Regions from separate parts of the Rossellomorea sp. H136 genome, predicted to be linked through region 4. Evidence: riboswitches for the same ligand, from Rfam matches in the RefSeq annotation. Region 4 holds a riboswitch; each other region holds the start of a gene.
The links. A riboswitch is a leader RNA that binds a small molecule or an ion and turns the genes downstream of it on or off. The one in region 4 is predicted to bind cyclic di-GMP.
Positions count from the first base shown of each region.

Region 1: linked by a shared signal. The riboswitch ahead of ACYH0O_RS22045 (hypothetical protein) and the one ahead of ACYH0O_RS16530 (anti-repressor SinI family protein) in region 4 are both predicted to bind cyclic di-GMP.
Region 2: linked by a shared signal. The riboswitch ahead of ACYH0O_RS22525 (histidine kinase N-terminal domain-containing protein) and the one ahead of ACYH0O_RS16530 (anti-repressor SinI family protein) in region 4 are both predicted to bind cyclic di-GMP.
Region 3: linked by a shared signal. The riboswitch ahead of ACYH0O_RS01090 (EAL domain-containing protein) and the one ahead of ACYH0O_RS16530 (anti-repressor SinI family protein) in region 4 are both predicted to bind cyclic di-GMP.

Region 1 covers NZ_CM166371.1:4,369,750-4,373,415, forward strand. Annotated here, with positions in the region: gene ACYH0O_RS22030 (hypothetical protein) at 1-168, opposite strand, end outside; gene ACYH0O_RS22035 (type B 50S ribosomal protein L31) at 229-474, opposite strand; gene rpsN (30S ribosomal protein S14) at 502-771, opposite strand; gene ACYH0O_RS22045 (hypothetical protein) at 968-1,249, opposite strand; cyclic di-GMP riboswitch class I at 1,333-1,424, opposite strand; gene ACYH0O_RS22050 (murein hydrolase activator EnvC family protein) at 1,603-2,943, opposite strand; gene ftsX (permease-like cell division protein FtsX) at 2,983-3,666, opposite strand, start outside.
Region 2 covers NZ_CM166371.1:4,476,715-4,480,380, reverse strand. Annotated here, with positions in the region: gene ACYH0O_RS22530 (LamG-like jellyroll fold domain-containing protein) at 1-694, shown strand, start outside; cyclic di-GMP riboswitch class I at 1,405-1,490, shown strand; gene ACYH0O_RS22525 (histidine kinase N-terminal domain-containing protein) at 1,703-2,824, shown strand; gene ACYH0O_RS22520 (type IV pilus modification PilV family protein) at 2,985-3,410, shown strand; gene ACYH0O_RS22515 (type II secretion system protein) at 3,422-3,666, shown strand, end outside.
Region 3 covers NZ_CM166371.1:194,052-197,717, reverse strand. Annotated here, with positions in the region: gene ACYH0O_RS01095 (ABC transporter permease subunit) at 1-1,793, opposite strand, end outside; gene ACYH0O_RS01090 (EAL domain-containing protein) at 1,933-2,643, opposite strand; cyclic di-GMP riboswitch class II at 2,701-2,781, opposite strand; gene ACYH0O_RS01085 (DNA-3-methyladenine glycosylase) at 2,881-3,465, opposite strand; gene ACYH0O_RS01080 (DmpA family aminopeptidase) at 3,589-3,666, opposite strand, start outside.
Region 4 covers NZ_CM166371.1:3,221,934-3,225,599, reverse strand. Annotated here, with positions in the region: gene ACYH0O_RS16535 (peptidoglycan DD-metalloendopeptidase family protein) at 1-626, shown strand, start outside; gene ACYH0O_RS16530 (anti-repressor SinI family protein) at 770-901, opposite strand; cyclic di-GMP riboswitch class I at 931-1,017, opposite strand; gene ACYH0O_RS16525 (S8 family peptidase) at 1,622-2,554, shown strand; gene ACYH0O_RS16520 (hypothetical protein) at 2,621-3,244, shown strand.

The DNA of each region.
Region 1 (3,666 bases), 1.1 Mb from region 4:
TTGATGAGGAGAATGTTTCACAAGTAAGGCCATAAATTCCTCTGACGTCTCGGATCGGCTCGCCAATTCATCTTCAAGACCGACTACATATTGATAGATGTCCCTTTTTCCCTTAGGCAGGCCTTCAACAATATCCCTTGCGACAATTTCCATTAAATGTTCGTTCATCGTAGTCACCTCGGCATAAGTCTATACCTCAAACTATTCTTTCTGACAGCAATAAATTCACTATTTCATGTTGTATTTTTTCAAGAAGCGTTCTGCACGGCCTCCACGATCTGAGAACTTCTGTCGTCCTGTATAAAAAGGATGCGTGTCTGAACTTACTTCTACTTTTAATAAAGGATACGTTTTCCCGTCTTCCCACTCAATCGTTTCATTGGATGTTTTTGTAGATCCTGTTAAAAAGGAAAAACCGCTGTTCGTGTCCATAAATACCACCTGTTGATACTCAGGATGAATTTCTTTTTTCATTCTTACTCCTCCTTATAGTTTCGTGGATTACCAGCTTGATTTTTTGACTCCGGGTATCTGCCCTTTATGAGCAAACTCCCTAAAAGCGATACGGGACATCTTAAATTTACGGAGATACCCCCTCGGTCTCCCTGTCACTTCACAACGACTATTTATTCGTGTCGGTGAGGAATCCCTCGGCAGCTTTCTTAACGCTTCATAATCACCATTCTCCTTTAACTCCCTGCGCAAATCTGCATATTTCCGAACAAGCTCCTGACGCTTCTTCTCTTTTACTACCTTTGATTTTTTAGCCAATTTGATTCACTCCTTTTTTGTTAATCGTAATGATTACGTTTTATAACGCATATGGTTATTAAACCATACTCTTTTTCTTTTTGCAATGATATTTGCCTACAACCTGCAGGAGAGTACTCCCCGACTTACACACTACTGTTGAAACATAAATAAAACCGAATGCCATTCGAGACCGGCATTCGGTTTTTATGTATTCTTATGCTGCTTTCAATCCCTCTAAAATAAGCATAAAATATTTAACTGTATCTCCGTTTCGACGATTGATTATATCAATATCGGCTAGAATTTTTTTAACCTCTTCAGCACCCAGACTCTGGATAAGCATTTCACTGATTTCTTCTGCTGTATATTCACCAACATAGGTATGCTTTAATGCAGTACGGTTCCTTCTACAAAAACTTCTTAATTGCCTTTTTAATTCAGTCGATTCCAACATCATCATCCTTACTACAGATTCAAATCCTACTATAATGGACATATAGATAAAAAAATCCCACCAGAATGGCAGGCAAAATGATACTAATAAAACGTCCTAATTAGTATTCATTGTAATCCATTATTTTCGGGAACCCGGTGATCATTATTGTATTATAAAAAATGGAAGACCCGTGGTTTTGCGTCCTAATCTTTCAATTAGATTGCCTTTACGAAGGACTATACAAATCATTATTTTAATATTTAGGTAATATAGTTGTCATTATACTAGAAGGAAAAGGATATGAAAACAGTCATGAGAATAATATTCCATTCCATTTCCTTACATATTAATGTAATGCTGGCCAAATAAAGATATCCAATAAAAGAAACCCCGCACATGGCGGGGTTTTCTAATTAAAAGTTAATATATTGACGTGGGTTTACAGCATTTGATTTAGATGCATTCCAAGAACCTGCATGAAGCTCAAAGTGTAAATGCTGTCCGAAAGAATATCCTGTGTTACCCATGTAACCGATTCTGTCACCTTTGTTGACTGCTTGTCCAGTGCTTACTGATGAAGAAGCCATGTGGGCATAAACCGTTGTGAACGTTTGACCATTGATTGAGTGAGTGATGTAAACGACATTTCCATAGCTTGAGCTATAGTGGCTCTTGATGACATATCCATCAGCTGCTGCTGAGATTGGAACACTGCCTCTTGCCGCGATATCCGTACCATAGTGGAAACGTTTCTTACCGTTTAATACATCCCAGCCGAAGTTTGTTGTAATCGTTCCAGAAGCTGGGGCTGTCCATGCACCAGCACTTACTGGAGCACTTGGAGCTGTATCAGCAGGAGAAGAACCGCCGCTGCTGTTTGTTGCTTGTTGTTGTGCTGCTGCACTTTTTGCCGCTTCAGCCTCCGCTTGACGCTTGCGTTCGATTTCACGCTGGCGTGCAAGTTCCGCTAAACGTGCTTGTTCAGCCTGGATTTCACCTTCAAGCTGGTGTTCCATTTTAGAAAGCTCATCAGATTCAGTTTGAAGATCTTTTTTCTCCACTTCCAAAGATGCCTGCTGAGCTTCTAGCTGCTTGAATAAATCCGCTTTTTTAGCTTTTTGACTATCAAGATCTTTTTTCAGAGATTCTAGACTTGCTTTAGTAGACTCTAATTCTGCAAGCTTGCCTTCTACTTCTTCTTGTTTCTTTTCTAATTTAGCCTGATCACGTTTTTGTTCGTCCATGATTTTCTTATCTGCACTAACAATCGTGTTCACTGCTGTTACACGGTTGATGAAGTCACCGAAGCTGTCCGCCCCAAGTAATACATCAAGATAATTTGCAGAGCCGCCTTTTTCCTGGATCGCCCGGGCACGTTCTTTTAATAGTTCGTTACGCTCTTCTATCTTTTGCTTTAGAACTTCAATTTCTTCTTTAAGTTTATTGATTTCTTCAGTTGTTTCGTCAATCTCTTTTGATTTATCGGCAATCTTTGTTTCAGTATCTTTTAATTTTGTACTGATTTCAGCAATCTGTGATTGAATTTCTTGTTGTTTATTGATGTTTTGGTTAATTTGTGATTTTTTCTCATTAATCTTGCCATTGATTTCCTCTTTTTTAGAAGAAATGCCTTCTTGTTGCTTCTGTAATTCCTCCACGGAGGAATGAGCGTTAGCAGTTGTCCCTAACGTTGGTAGACTTCCGATTGTTAATGCTGCTGCAATTGATAATGATATGAAATACTTCTTGTTCAAGCGGCATGCTCCTTTCAGCTTCTATCAACCTATCAAATTTTACACTTTTAAGAATTTACGTACAGACATAAAGCTTCCCCAAGCCCCGATCAAGCAACCCATTAATAGAATCAATCCGTTTACTTGATAGATAAAGGGGGTAAAATCTAATATCTGAATAAAATGGTTTTGTAGTTTTGGTTTAATAAATTCATAAGCATAGTAGTAACTTGTTGTGACAAGAGCGATCGGGATAATAGAACCTAAGATTCCAAGCCATAATCCTTCTAGAATGAATGGCCAGCGTACAAACCAGTTGGTTGCACCCACGAGTTTCATTATCTCGATTTCCCTTCTTCTGGCGACAATGGTGATTTTTATTGTATTCGAGATGAGGAACATGGCGGTAAACAATAGACCGATGATTAACACTAATCCAACGTTTCGACTCATTTCCAGTACATTAAACAATCTTTCTATCTTCGCTTCACCATAAAGTGCTTCGTTCACACCCTCATACTTGCTGACTTCAGCAGCGATTTTCCCAGTATCACGGGGATCTTCCGCTTTTACGATAAATACATCGTATAATGGATTATCCTGTTCGAATAACCTGAAATCGTCTCCTAAATCCTTTACCAGATTTTGAAGCTCTTCTTCTTTAGAAGAGTATTCTACGGATTCCACACCACTTATTTGGTTAATCTTCTTATCTATTTCTTCTACTTGAGCTTTTTCAGTACC
Region 2 (3,666 bases), 1.3 Mb from region 4:
GTCTACAAGCGTCGGTTTCCTCGACAAAAGAAAGGCTCCGTACGTGACGATTGCCGGGAATCATGACTACGGTAAAGGAGATCCTTATCTTAAATATTATGGATCAGGGCGTTTTTCGGACAAATCGTATTATAAAGGTTCTTCCCCTACTGGATATAGTTCGTATTCCATCATTAAAGCGGGAAGTTATCATTACTTATTTCTATCCCTCGACATGGAACATATGAAAAAGGACATTCCTTGGGCGAAGAAGGTTCTAAAAGCACACCCAAAAACACCGACCATCCTTCTTTCTCATCAAATCCTCGACATGGAGGGAGTCACTCCCATGGAGACAGAGAGGGGGACATTGGCCTGGGATGAACTGGTCCATCCATTTAACCAGGTATTTATGACAGTCAATGGACATCACCATGGCTCCATTCACAGAATGAAACAAAATGCAGCAGGTAATCCCGTTTTACAAATGCTTGTCGACTACCAGTCAAGCTATCACGGGGGCAATGGATGGATGAGGTTTGCAGAATTCGATGAAGCAGACGAGATGATTTCGTTTAAGACCTATTCCCCATGGGTGGATAAACTGCCGAGGCCGCAGAAAACGTATTTTGATGTAGCGTATTTAACGGGGGTGCGCGATCAATTCAAAGTACCATTTGATTTTGAAGAGCGTTTTGATTTTGTTGACCAGTGATATTTGGGTTTGGATCTGAATAAATACAAAAGCATGAATACATAATTTCATGCTTTTTTAATGCAAATCTATGCTCCGTAATCTCCTCAGAGTCAGAGTCAAAGCGATTGGCTTAAGCGGGCATCTATGGAAAGGGATGTAAGGATTATATGAAAGTAAACAAACTAATACTATATAGTATATTTTCTGCGTTTTCTTGAGTAAATAAAAACAACATCGTTATACATACCCATATGTGAGAATTTATGATCGGTGAATTTCAAACTATCTTTCCTTTCGAGATCAAGAATTTGGAAAAGGACTGGGTGGTTTTCGAATGGATTTTTGGTTTCGCAGAAATGGAAGAGTGACGAAAAAGCCATTTCATAGGCACATCGGTGTGGGTATCTAGTCAATTGAAAGTCAAGAAATCTTATTAGTATGAAGTGATTAGTTCCAAAGTGAGAAAGTTGTCGATAAGTATTTTTACCTAAAATATAGATTATTCTGATTTTTCTTATATAATGTAAATACAAGTAATATTTGTTAATATTTAGATTAATAGGGGGATGGCGAATGCCTGGATATTATATGAAAGAAATATGGACACCATTAAAGATAGTGGGGATTAAAATTTTTAAATCAGAAGAAAATAGTATCTTTATGAAGGTCCTCCAAAAACCAAGGAAACGTATTTTTTAAAACTAATATATTAAATACTTCTAAAACGCGTGCGATAAAGGCAAACCCATTGAAAAATGGCGACGCAAAGCTATAGGGGCTTAAGTCTACAAGATAATGCCAGCCAGTTACCGTGTACGCAAATATTTACACAAGTTAATCAAGATACTTTCCTGAATTTTTCCTTCATTAATATTTTAACAGATTTATGCCTTTTATTTTTCATCCCTTACCATGCTCCTCATGGTATTAAATTATCAAATGGCTCTCACCCTATCCCCTATTTTCTGTTATAGTAATATCAATGAATATTTCGACAATAACCGGAATGAAGGGACTGCCATTTTGATGACTAGTGCTTCTGTCATACTAATAGAATTTCTTGAAAATCATTCAGACGAATTTTTACATAATTGGCGTAAGAGTGTCGTCATTTCAGATAATGATCTATATAAAGAAGAAGTGTTGAACAATGGGGTTAAAATGTTTCAGTTAGTAAAGCGTGCCATTGAAACACCTCTCAGTGAACAGGAAATTACTTATCTCGCCTACAAGACCGCCCTGGAACGGGTAAACGCTAACGTGAATATAAGTGAGTTTGTCTATAACGTAAATGTCGGGAAAAGTATTATTATCAAATGGGTGAGTAATTCAGGAATTGAACTTCGGGAATTGCAGCCCATCATTGAAGAAATCAACGCGCTTTTCGACCGTTTTTCCTACTTAGCCGTTAGAAAATACACGGAAATTAAAGAACAGCAGCTTCAGGAAAAGGAGTTGTATATCGATCAAACCCATAAAGAGCGGCTGACGATCCTGGGACAGATGAGCTCAAGCTTCGTCCATGAATTCAGAAACCCCCTCACGTCGATCATCGGGTTTACCAAGCTCTTGCAAAACGGTTATCCAGACTTACCTTACTTGGATATTATGCAGCATGAGCTGGAGCAATTGAATTACCGGATCTCCCAATTCCTGCATGTGTCGAGAAAGGATTTGATTGAGAGTACCAGGGAAGAGATCATCCTTACAGAACATCTGGAAGAGACCATTGAATTTCTGTATCCGAGCCTTCTGGATGGTGATGTATCCATTGACTTTCAGTGCGATGCTGACATAAAGGTGTTGGGAAATAGGGATGAGCTTAGACAGGTCTTTCTTAACCTCATCATGAACTCCATTGATGCCCTTCAGGAAGTTGAGGGACAACGTCAAATCACGGTTTCATGCGAAGAAGAAGCAGGTAAAACAAATCTTCAAATCTCCAATAATGGCCCGCGGATCAAAGAGGAGACCATCGAAGCCATTTTCGAACCTTTTTACACGACAAAAGACCTCGGAACGGGAATCGGTCTATATATTTGTAAAAAGCTGATTGAAAAGCATGGCGGGGAAATTCGTTGTCAGTCGAACGATGAGTGGACGACGTTTACGATCGGTATTCCCGTTGAATCTAATATTGTTATTTAATTGACTATTGATTATCGGAGTCAGGCACAAAAACTTAGTTTTTGTGCCTGGCACCGATTTTTTTAGTATTTTATAGCAATTGATTTAGTGATTCATAGAGTGTGAGTGATATAATTGGAATAGGAAAATATTATCATTTCGGTTGGGTGGGGGTAAGGTCTTGGTACATAATGAAAAAGGGGTTACGTTACTTGAAGTGCTTTTGTCTATAACGATCTTATCGATTATCCTTTTGTCTATAACGAATTTTTTCCCTCAAATGGGGATGATGAATAAACACAATGAAGAAAAGTCTCAGGGAATGAATTTTGCTAAGCAGGTATTGGTAGATTGGAAGACTTCTCAAAGGGTTATTGACTTTATAAAAGCACCGGCACCAGCCAATCGGCCTGAAGAATATAAGAGTGAAGACGATAGCTATTATTATTTTAGTACTATAAAGAATGACTTTGATGTACATATCAAAATTAAAAAGGAATCTGACTTACATTCGACTCCGTCTAAAGCTCACTTGATTCAAATTCAATTGCAGGAAAATAATGACACCGTGAGCGAAACATACGGTTATTTGACGATCGGTGAGTAAGGGGGGATAGTTTGTTACAGAATGAACGTGGATTGACTCTTGTTGAAGTTTTAGCTACATTAACAATTCTATCAATTATCGGCGTGGTTATTTGGAATGTGTTTTTTCAAGGTCTGGACTATTCTGATAAAGCTGTCACCCAAAATTCGATGCAACAAGAATCGAACTATTTAACGATGAAACTGACAAGAATCCATCAAACCGCTAAACAGTATGAGCTTAAGAATTCTAACTGCAATATTGTGGTCGATTACAT
Region 3 (3,666 bases), 1.9 Mb from region 4:
GCTGCTAATGGAGCGATGACAATCCAGTACTTTCCTGTCATTAAGGAATCTTTAGTGGAACTGATCAGACCTGACCATTCAAATGTTCCTGATTTCGGAGGGTCGGGAACAAGACCTCCTGTGATGATCGTTCCTCCTAAGAACAGATGAAACAATCCCAGATGGACAAGAATGAGAAGCGTTTGGATAAACTGCTGCCCCCATATAATGAATAATCTTGGTGCCAGATGAGGGAATAGATGCGTCCATAGCAAATGCTTATTGCTTCCCCCTAAGAGCTTGGCCGAAAGAACAAAATCCTGTTTTCCTAATAACTTCAGTTCATTCCCTATTAAAACCGTTGTTAACGGGAGGACAAGAATCGTTAACACGACAGCTTCAAAAACGAGTCTTTCAAAGATGGAGTGATCCCACCCTAAAACGGGCAATCCCCAAAGCACTGGCCTTAATAGAAGATACGCAATGAGACTTAAAGGAAGAAAATGAATGGAATCCACCATACGATCAAGCCAATTTTTCCTGTTTTCTTTTAAGTGAAAATGATAGGCTATTCCAAGATAGAATCCACCTATCACCCTTAAAGAAGCGACAACCAATGCAAATAAGAGGGTATACTTTGCCCCGACGATCAGTTGATCGAGGATGCTATACCCGAAGAAATCCGATCCTAAGATCATCTCTCCAAATGGCTTATGTGGAGGTGCACTGATGATTCGTCCCTCATCGTTCTTCATAAACTGAATTTGTTTAATCGGATCTTCTTTCATCATTGGATACAGGAAGCTGACAGCAATCAAGAGAAAGATGACACTAAACCCGATGGCAAACTTCCCATTATGCATATGCTGCCACCAAAGCCGTCTTATAGTAGAAAGCCAGCTCCATATCTTCCATTCTTTCCACTTCATTTTTTCCTTTTTATATTTGGTGTGGTCGACGCTTCCCTCCCGATTAATCCATAGATATACACCTTGATACACTACAAAAAAAGGCGTGTATATCATAATCAGTGAGATGGCTATGACCATTGGTCTGAAGTCTTGAACGATATAATACGTGATTCCTCTCATATTGAAAATCGTTTCAATGATGAATAAGCTCGACAGCATCCCCCATATGATCAGCTTTCCATGATAAAACAGGCTGGGAGAAATATTTTTCAATATGTGAGCAAAAAGGATCCTCCCTTTCGACATGCCTTTACTTTGGGCAAACTCTATATGTGGCTTTAGCATTTCTTCTTCCGTAATAAAAAGGAGAATACGAAAGAAAGAGATCATGGGAATAATCGATAATGTAATGATTGGTGCAAGGAAGATCTTTTCATCCCCATACTCCGTGAAATTCATCAACTCAAAGCCAAAATATTTAATAACATAGACAATGAGAAGCTGGAGCATAAACGCAAACATTAAGTCAGGCACCGTCTCAAAGAGGTTTAATACTTTCTTTAGAGAAGACGTAACCCACCGGGGCAAAAACACTGTGAAGATGGTAAGGATGAATGCTATTCCCAGACCCAAGCCTAAAGCTCCACCGATAATCTGTAAAGAATACAGATAAGGACCCCAAAGCATGTCCAGAAAATCGACGGTTATCCCTTTATATGAATAGCTCCAATTTTCACCGTCTAAAAAAACAAAAACAAACTTATAAAACTCTTCCAAGAAACCGACAAAGTTGTACAGACCCCTCTCCTTAAATACTTCAGGAGCAATACTCACGGCCAAAATACCAATTAACCCGAGAATATAATAGAACATAAATTTCAGCGGAAATGTGAGAAGCCTCATACCCTGATCCCCTTTTTTCTCTTTTTCCTCAGTTTAATGGAAATGTTAAATATTTTCAATTTTATTTTAATTCGGATAATAATACGTCAGATATCCTCGAAAAAAGGTGACTCCTGTATTTCAGAGTCACCATTCTCATTTAAGCCAATAACCGACTCGGCCTTCCCAGATAAAAGCCTTGCCCTATTGTAATCCCAATGTCCTTTGCCACTTGCATATCCTGTTTGGTTTCAATGCCTTCTAACACAATTAACGTATCCTTACCGTAGAATTGATTGAAAAAGGAAAGGAATCGTTGTTTCTTATCGTCTCGAGCTAGGTTCAAAGCAAAATAGCGATCCATCTTAATGATTTCAGGTTCATATTCAATAGATTTCTTGATGGAGGAAGTGCCTTGCCCGAAGTCATCAATCGCATACCAAACACCATATTGCTTAAGTTCTTTGAGAGACTCTTTTAATATTGGATTCTGCCACAGCTCCTCAGCACTCGACTCATTAATCTCCAGAACGAGACGCCCCAATATGTCAGGATGTTTCTTCATGAGATCATAAAAATAGGTATGAAAGCTTGGGTGAAGAATCGTTGTGATATAAATATTAAGAAATAACTTACAGTTCTTCAGTCCATTCTCTGAAAAACTTTCAAGAGCTTTTGAAATGGATAAGGTATCAAGCTTATACAAGATATTCGCTTTTATCGCAGACTGAAAAACATTTTCGGGATTTTCGTTATACTTGTTTCGTAACAGGCCCTCATATGCATAGAGGGTTTGATGCTTGCCCATTTCATATAAGGGCTGAAAATCATGATAAATATAGTCGTTTTGAAAAATAGTAAAGATGTTCATAGGACCCCTATACTCTCTATAGATTATAAAAAAACCACACAAAAACGTATTCCTACGTTCGTATGTGGTCGGTTGCGCTACTAGCTCCCCTAAATGTAAGCGCCCATCTATCATTTAGGTTCAAAGCTCCCATTCGAATTGTCAGTATATGATTTTTCCTTACAAGAAAAATATACCACAAACATAGTACTTATGGGTTATTTTTTTAATTGATTATTAGAAAATTCCCAAAAATGATCATCTTGATACATAAGGATTGTCCTCTACCCAGAACCTCCACGGATAATCTTTGGCTTCCCCTGTGTTATCGATCCCAATTCGTTTTCCTTCCACAATGTCTTCAGGATGGTATCCCTTTGAAATGATGAGAGGGGGTTCCAGAAAGCTGCCTCCGTAATCCTCCATGGAAATGCCTAACGCTTTTGTCAGTTTTCCCGGGCCATTTGTCCAATTTTTTTTCACATGACCTGATCGTCTTCTTTCCATTAGCTCCAAGCCATCAAGGGGTTCGACCGCTCTAATGAGAATCGCTTCGGGTTTTTCTTTTTCCCCACTCACTACATTGACCAGGCAGTGAGTATGCATAACATATGTATAGATTCTGCCGGCTTCATGAAACATGATTTCCGTCCGCTTCGTCCGTCTATTCCCATAGCTGTGAGCCGCCCGATCCTTTGGCCCTAAATACGCTTCCGTTTCCACAATATAACCTGAAGCTGTTCCCTCCTCCGTCTCTTTCACTAACACACATCCCAACAAAGACTTTGCAAGTTCCAAAGTGGGCTGTTGGAAAAACGAAAGAGGCATAGGGGTATAATTCATGACTGTCACTTCCTTCAACCAAATAATTCACGCATATGTATGGTATACCCCATTTAATGGATGGTTAAATAAATTTCCATTAAAGAAATAATACTAAAGAGGTAACGAATAAAGGTTCAGGTCTTATTTCGTCAGTCCATAAACCAAATCTAAAGGTATCGCTTCCACCTTCCGTCCATTCCTGCCCGTTGTGGTTTCCGC
Region 4 (3,666 bases):
AGTGTGTCCGTATTATTCATGAAATTAATGGTCAAACATGGGAATCTCTTTATGCACACATGAGAACCGGATCGAGAAAGGTTAGCGAAGGAGATCATGTTAAACAGGGACAACCTATCGGTATCATGGGAAACACTGGTTATTCTTTTGGTCAACATCTTCACTTCGAGTTGCACAAAGGCAGGTGGGATATTAAAAAGAGTAAAGCTGTGGATCCATTAAAATATCTTTTGAAAGACCTTTCTCCATCATCTTCTCCAAGCTTATACACGGTAAAGTCCGGTGACACACTGTGGGAGATTGCTCAAGATAATAACCTATCAGTAAGTGAATTGAAATCCCTAAATGGGTTAATATCAGATGTCATCTACCCAGGAGAAAATTTAACTTTGAAAAATTCATCTTATGTGGGGAAGAGAGCTGAGTGTAGGGTATCAAAATTACGATTTTATTCCAGGCCATCGTGGGATGATAAATTTGTAGTGGATTATTTAACAGAAGGATATGGTTTTCCAATCATCGTAAGAAAATTGAAAGTGGATGATGCTTATCAATTTGAAGTGGAAAATTCAAAGGGTAAAACTTTCTATGTAACAGCCAATGAAAAATATATTCGTGTTGAATAAGTTTAATAATAATTACAGATAATAAAATAGAGCACATAGTAAAAACCTTCATAGCTTTTATGTTGCCTTCTCTAGAATACCTGGAGAAGGTCTTTCTTTTCCAATTTTTATACAAAGAACGAAGCAAGTAAATCATCTTGACCTCATAGAGGACGAGATGATTTATTTAGAAATTCTCTAATTTCATCAACTGAAATTCCTAGATTGCGAGCCTCAAAAATGAGTTCAATCCATTCTTGATCTAGTTCATTTTCACAAGTATTTGCAGTAGTCAATATATTACCCTCCTAAAATATGTACTATTCTAGGTAGCTCAGCCGTCATCGCTGTTTATTAACTTAGACCTGTAGCTTTGCGTCCCAATCTTTCGAAAGGTTTGCCTTTTTTCTAAAACTATACAACTATGTAAAATAATAGTACCATTACTGTTTAACGTAATGAATAAAAAAACAGAAAGTTCGACATATTTTTAGTTTTTGTCGCACTTCGAATGGAGTGTGGGGATATTAAATATTTAAACAGCAAATAGAATACGAAGAGTTAATAATGAACTCGATTTATATATCTCTAACCAATTAGTGTGTTTTTTTCCATTACTTAAATAGATTTTAAATATAATATTGAATACTTGTTCCCTATATAGCAAAATAAACCATCTTTTCGAAATTAAGCATCAAACCAATAATAATCATTACATATCCACCAATGAACAACCCCATTACGATAAACGGGATACAAAGACCGAGAGAATACGCAGTGATATTCAGAAATGTTTGTGTGGGGTTTATTGTTCCAATTTTACTAAAAGAAAACCCTATTACTAGTAATGATGAAAAAATTGTAAGTTTTTAAAATATTCTTCTAGGAATAATTTGACTTTTTTATGGTAAAAGAAGTAAATGTATGTTTAAATATTCCTAGGTAATAGGTAATGGATGGAAACATTACCTATACCTAGTGTAATTTATGGCCATATTTTACAGAAAAATTTTTAAGTGGTGATTATTGTAAAACGCAAAAATTACTTCATATTACTGTTAATCATTACAGTTATAGGAGCATACTTTTTAACTAGTAATCTCTCAAAGTCTAATCAAGTTCTGCCTTGGACGATTGAATACCTAAATGTAGATTCACTGGATGAATTTAATGGAAATAACATTAAGGTAGCCATACTTGATACAGGAATTGATATATCACATCCTGACTTAAAAGGTAAGGTAGTTAAAGAATATAACACTATCTCGCCTGGTAATCCTTCAATTGACGATTCAGGACATGGAACAGCAGTAGCTGGGATTATTGCAGCTATTGATAACCACATTGGGACTAAAGGAATAAATCCTCAGGTGAATTTATATTCTGTAAAAGTTGTAGATAAGAATGGACGAGGTAAGTTAGAAGATCTTATTGAAGGTATTGAATGGTGTATAGATCAAAATGTTGACATTATCAACATAAGTCTAGGGAGATCTCACGGTAATAAATCACTAGAGGCAGTAGTAGAAAAAGCAATAGAAAATGGAATTGTTATCGTAGCATCTTCAGGTAACAATTTTAAAGATGATAGCGATTATCCAGCTGCATATAAAAATGTTATTTCTGTAACAACTGTCGATGAAAAGAATATCCTACCAAGTTTTGTTTCAAAAGGGAAAATTGATTATTCAGCTCCAGGAACGGAAATTCCAATACTTACTCTCGATCATGAAAAAGTTTCGAAGAGCGAAGGTACCTCTTATGCGACTGCTCACTTAACTGGATTAGTTGCTCATGTTTTACAGCGGAATCAAATAGCTCAGACGAATGAAGAGAGTACTGTTGAACAAGTCAATAATGTTTTGAAAAGCTGGTCTAAGGATTTGGGTGTAACAGGAAAAGATAATCTGTTTGGTGAGGGTAGTGTGAGTATTCCAAAATCATCATAAATATTATCTGAAGAGAGATAAAGCAAGCAAAATCAAGAATAATTTTAAAAAAAGGGAGAAAAGAGAATGAAAAAAATTATAGCTAGTCTTTTTACATTAATGCTAATCTTAGGAGTTGTTACTCCTAGCTATGCTGCAGCTAATGAGTCAGAAAAACAATTGAAAAAAATAGAGAAAGAGCAAGAAAAACTTCAAAAAGAGCAAGAAAAAATGATTGAAGATGTTGAGCCGTTTGTTAACGTAACAGAGGATGGTAAATTTGAACTGGTTAATGCTCCAAAAAAATTATTTAAGAAATATGATTTAGCAAAATTAGAAGCACATTTTGTTGAAATGAATAAGCTGGCTGAAGAAGGTTCTGTGACTATTAATGATGATTTAAGTATTGAAGATAATCTTTTTACTATTTCCGCTGTTTATGGAAAATGGACTTATCATTGGTGGGGATATGATAGAAAAATGAGCAATAGCTATGCAAATTGGTATGCAAATGAGTACTTAGATATGATTGCGGCTGGAGGAACTGTAGTAACTGGTGTTGGCGCTTTCTTCCCTCCAGTTGGGGCAGTAGCAGGTATTTCTACGGGTCAATGGTTATTGCTAAAAAATAGAATTAATGCTAATAATAAGGGTAATGGAGTTTATGTAGGGGTAACATGGGCACTTTTCTTTAACGTGGAACCTCTATAAGAAAGAAAGGAGGTAATCCAAGCTGAATACTAGCTTATTAATGACTATTATTCCTGTGTTACTAATCATAATAAGTATTACATTTTTCGTTATATACTTAATAAAAAAGAACAAAAACGAACACAAAAATATAGCGTATAAAGTAGGGTTTTCAATTACTTTTCTTGTTTTGGTAGTTACCTATTATGCTATAGCAAAATAGTAAGTGGAAATTGAAAATAGCCTATGAATCTTCTTGATTCATAGGCTATTTTTCTATTTAAAGCACATTCTTTACAAATAAATTATTGGACATAACTCCACTATTAATAGCTGCTCGATCAAGCTCTAATAATATCTTCTATATCATTCTTTCTATAAGTGCTTTACAACTCTGCCTTTTTCACTAATAAATAAAAAAGCAATCTAAAGAAAGCCCTAAG